DNA from 2 places in the Streptomyces sp. NPDC059010 genome. Region 2 is predicted to be linked to the other one. Evidence: riboswitches for the same ligand, from Rfam matches in the RefSeq annotation. Region 2 holds a riboswitch; the other holds the start of a gene.
The links. Region 2 has a riboswitch for cyclic di-AMP ahead of ACFWYS_RS01615 (NlpC/P60 family protein). Riboswitches for the same ligand answer to the same signal wherever they lie in the genome.
Positions count from the first base shown of each region.

Region 1: it holds a riboswitch for cyclic di-AMP, as region 2 does, so the genes downstream of both, ACFWYS_RS36885 (C40 family peptidase) here and ACFWYS_RS01615 (NlpC/P60 family protein) in region 2, are expected to answer to the same signal.

Region 1 covers NZ_JBHYJA010000046.1:80,625-82,964, forward strand. Annotated here, with positions in the region: gene ACFWYS_RS36880 (LysE family translocator) at 1-609, shown strand, start outside; gene ACFWYS_RS36885 (C40 family peptidase) at 671-1,144, opposite strand; cyclic di-AMP (ydaO/yuaA leader) riboswitch at 1,148-1,358, opposite strand; gene ACFWYS_RS36890 (hypothetical protein) at 1,701-2,009, opposite strand; gene ACFWYS_RS36895 (ATP-dependent Clp protease proteolytic subunit) at 2,017-2,340, opposite strand, start outside.
Region 2 covers NZ_JBHYJA010000001.1:326,847-329,186, reverse strand. Annotated here, with positions in the region: gene pcrA (DNA helicase PcrA) at 1-521, opposite strand, end outside; cyclic di-AMP (ydaO/yuaA leader) riboswitch at 985-1,150, shown strand; gene ACFWYS_RS01615 (NlpC/P60 family protein) at 1,159-2,331, shown strand.

The DNA of each region.
Region 1 (2,340 bases), on a different contig from region 2:
GCTCAGCTCATCGCCTTCACCGGGGTCTCCGCCGGCCTGGTCGCCATGCCCGGGGCCGACTTCACCGTCGTCGTACGCAACGCCCTCGTCTCCCGCCGGGCCGGCATCGCCTGCGCCCTCGGGATCGGGGCCGGGCTGCTGGTCCATGTGACGCTGGCGGTGGTGGGGGTCGCCGCGGTGCTGGCCGCCGTACCGGCGCTGTTCCGGGCGTTGCAGGTGGTGGGCGGTGTCTATGTGCTGTATCTGGGCGTCCAGACGCTGCGGCAGCGGCACACCGAGGTGGCCGACGCGCGCGAGGACTCCACCGGCCGCCCGTTGCGGCAGGGCTTCGTCACCAACGCCCTCAACCCGAAGGCGTCGCTGACCTTCCTCAGCGTGCTGCCGCAGTTCGTGCCCGCGGGCGCTCCGGCGCTGCCCCGGACGCTGCTGCTCGCGCTGATCGTGCTCGCGATCGCGCTGGTGTGGTTCCAGGTGGTCGCCCTGCTGGTGGACCGGCTCGGCAGGTGGCTGCGCCGGCCGCGCGCCGCGAGGGCGGTCACGGTCGGTACGGGCGCCGCGCTGACGGCCTTCGGCCTGGGGCTCCTCGCGGGGCCGCTGGCGGCCCTCTGAGAGCCTGCGGCCCCGAGGGCGGTGACGGCGTGTCAGACCGCCGCCACCGCCCCCGGGAGGGTCACTTGACCCGGCCGTACCAGACGCTCCTGGTCCAGATCTTCTGCAGCTTTACGACGTCACCGCTCTTCGGGGAGTGCCAGAGCTTTCCCTTCCCGGCGTAGATGCCTACGTGGTAGACGTTCGACCCCGAGTGGAAGAACACCAGGTCCCCGGCCTTGCGGTTGCCGGCGGAGATGTGGCGTGTCTTGTTGTACTGCTGGGCCGCCGTACGGGGCAGCTTCTTGCCCGCCTTCTTGTACGAGTACAGCGTGAGCCCCGAGCAGTCGAACCGGTTCGGCCCGGTGGCGCCCCACCTGTACGGGGAGCCCTTCTTCGAGGCCGCGACCTGAAGTGCCTTCGACGCCGGCGTGGCGGCCTCCGCCTCGGAGGCGAAGCCGGGTGCCACGATCGATCCGCCCACGGCGGCGATGGTGAGAGCCGAAGCCGTACCGGCCCGGACCATGAGCGACGGGACACGATTGAGCGCAGTCATGCGCAACCCTTCGTCAGCCGCCTGTGAAGGATGACCTGTCGGATTCGGGCTGGCGAAGTTGCCCGGCCGCGTTGCCGCGGCTTCACCCCAAGGGTTGCTCGGCTCGAACGAACGTCCGCTCCGGCGACCCGTCTTGCTCGGGTCCTCCACTCCTGCCGATCCACTCCTGTCGACCGGTCATCCGGGCGGCGGCAGGACTCGGCGTCCGCCCGGACCGCCCCGCCGCTGTGGCGGGGGCTTGTCGTCAGACAGGGATCTTGACGCACGGATGAACGAAAAACCCAACGGAATCGGGGATTTGTGGTGTTACTCACCACTCACCCGTTCGGGTGGACACCCTTGCGTCCGGGTCGGTGTCCAGGTGCCCGAGGAGCCTCGGACCAGGGATGGAACGCCCAATTCCGCCTAGCGGTCATGCCCCTTGCGCAACCCTGAAGGGCGCGCAAAAGGAGAGGTGACTACGCCGAAAGGGGGTACGCCATTTGGTCCGTTTCGGCGCCGGGCCGGACGCCTCGTCAGAGGGTCGGGGTGTCCGGATCCGGGTCCGTAGGGGACGTCAACTGTCGGAGCGCGGCGGCACCGTGACGCGAGCCGTGCGGCGCTCCCCGTCCAGCACGCGCAACGCACGCGCCAGCGTGAGCGCGTGCAGCTCCGTCTCGCCGCGCTGGTGCATCAGCGCCAGCGCGTCCCGCAGCGCGGCCGCCTTGCTCACGAGCGCCTGGGCGGCGCGCAGTCCGCGGTAGGTGTCGCCGTGCTGGGCCGGGTTGATCCGGCCGAGCAGGTCGACCACGTCGAGGTAACGGTCGATCAGCTCCCCCTCCGCGCGGGTCAGCGCGGGAAGGGGCGGCAACTCGGGTGGAAGCACCGGCCGGTCACCGTCCCGTCGGCGGGGCGAGGGTGGCCTTGCGGCTCGGGATGATCCGGTCCACCAGCCCGTACTCCAGTGCCTCCCGGGCGTCGAGGATCTTGTCCCGCTCGATGTCCTCGCTCACCTGTTCCCGGTCGCGCCCGGTGTGGTGGGCGAGCATCTCCTCAAGGCGGACCCGAACGCGTGTCAGTTCGTCGGCCTGGATGGCCAGATCGCTCGCCTGGCCCTCGACCGGCTCGGGCAGCCCCGGCTGATGGATCACCACCCGGGCCCCCGGCAGTGCGAACCGCTTGCCCGCGGTGCCCGACGCCAGCAGGACCGCGGCGGC
Region 2 (2,340 bases):
GAGAACGACGAGGTGAACCCGAGCTTCTTGCTCTCCCTGCGCAGGATGCGCACGCAGGCGCTGTGGAAGGTCATCACCCACATCGCGTTCGCGCGCGGGCCGACGAGCTGCTCGACGCGCTCCTTCATCTCGCCCGCGGCCTTGTTGGTGAAGGTGATCGCGAGGATCTGCCCCGGATGCACATTCCGCTCGGCGAGCAGATGGGCGATGCGATGGGTGAGCACACGGGTCTTGCCGGATCCGGCGCCGGCCACGATGAGCAGCGGGGTGCCGGAGTGCACGACGGCGGCACGCTGGTTGTCGTTCAGCCCTTCCAGCAGCGCGGCGGCGTCGATGACCGGCCGCGGGGCACCGTCGCGGTAGTGGCCGTCCCGGTCCGGTGGCACGTCGAACTTCCCGCCGAACAGATCGTCCGGAACCGACTCCGGAGCGTGATCGTCCTCGGGCGGCGGGGGCCCCTCCTCATGGCCGCGGGGGGCTTGGAGGTCCGCCAGGAAGCTGTCGTCAAAGAGGCTGCTCATCGCTCTCCGAGTCTAGGGCGCCCCACTGACAGCCCGCGGCCACCCCGAGAACATCGCCCGTTCCAAACCGCGACGATCTTCCACTCCCGCCCACCCGGCAACCCCCTCGCCCTACAGAACCACCTGGTCACAGTCCGCAACGGCCACCCAAACCCAAACCACCGGCCGAGAACCCCACCCCTCCACAGCCCGAAAAAAGACCCCCGAAGATCCCTCGAAGATCACCCGCTCCGCCCCGACCGCACTCCGCCCTAAGCCGAACAGAAACCCCATCCAACCCAAAACACCCCCACCCCACCAAGCCCCCACAGGAACCCACGAATGGACGACCGCCCACAGCTCCCTGACTCAAGGTCACGAAAATGTATCGGGCATATCGAACATCAACCTTCACAGGCACCACACGAGTTGGCTACCGTGCCGGACAGGCCGCACGACCTCCACCGGCGAACGACGCCGGGCCGCGCGGCCTCCGCCGAGTCCGGTACGCCACCGCAGCCGGAGCCGGGGACCCACCGAACTTGGGGTGAATCGGCCCGGACCCGCCAGGGGACCGGCCGTAGGGCAACCCTTCCGATCCACCCGCCCGAACCCGACAGCTAACTCGGTAGGCGGAGCACGGAAGGAGTCGCCTCCCTTGGCGTCGCACCGCAAGTCGCGTCCCGCTGGGCCGCGCGTAGCAGGCATACGGACCCCCGCCCTCGCCACGGCGGCCCTCACGTCCGTGGCCCTGCTGTCCCAGACGGCCAACGCGAGCCCGTCCACCGACGACAAGCCCAGCCTCGAAGAGGTCGAGAAGAAAGTCGACGACCTCTACCGCCAGGCGGAGACGGCAACCGAGAAGTACAACGCGGCCAAGGAGAAGACCGCGAAGCAGCGCAAGCGCGTCGACACCCTCCTCGACGACGTCGCCAAGCGCACCCAGGAGCTCAACGAGGCCCGCGAGGAACTCGGCCGGTCCGCCGCCGCCCAGTACCGCACCGGCGCCGCGGCCCCCGACACGGCGACCTTCCTCCTGTCGGAGACCCCGCAGGACTACTTCGACCAGACCCAGCTGATGGACCGTATGACCGGCCGTCAGAAGGAGGCGGTCGACGACTACTTCACGCAGCAGTCCGCGACGATGAAGAAGCGCCGGGAGGCCACCCAGAGCCTCGAAACGCTCACCGAGTCGCAGACCGACCTGCAGACGGCCAAGTCCACGGTCCAGACGAAGCTGTCCGACGCCCGCGAACTCCTCTCCAAGCTGACCGCGGAGGAGAAGGCACGCCTCGCCGCGATCGAGAAGCGCAAGCAGGAGGCGGCCGCCCGCAAGGCGGCGGAACTGGCCCGCCAGCAGGCGGAGGCAGAGGCCGAGCGCAAGCGCCAGGAGGCCGCCCAGCAGCAGGAGACCACCCAGCCGCCGGCCGACTCGGGCACCTCGGCCCCCTCCTCCTCGGACTCCTCGTACGCCACCAAGGCCGAGAAGGCCCTGGCCTTCGCCCGCTCCCAGATAGGCAAGCCGTACGTCTGGGGCGCCACCGGCCCCGACTCCTACGACTGCTCCGGCCTCACCCAGGCCGCCTGGAAGGCCGCCGGCGTCGACATCCCCCGCGTCACCTACGACCAGGTCAACGCCGGCACCACGGTCTCCCTGGCCAACGCCAAGCCCGGCGACCTCGTCTTCTTCTACGACGACATCACCCACGTGGGCCTCTACATAGGCAACGGCATGATGATCCACGCCCCGAAGCCCGGCGCCTACGTCCGCGAGGAATCGATCTACTACGACGGAGAGTCCGCAATCCACAGCGTCCTCCGCCCCGCCTAAGGCACACAC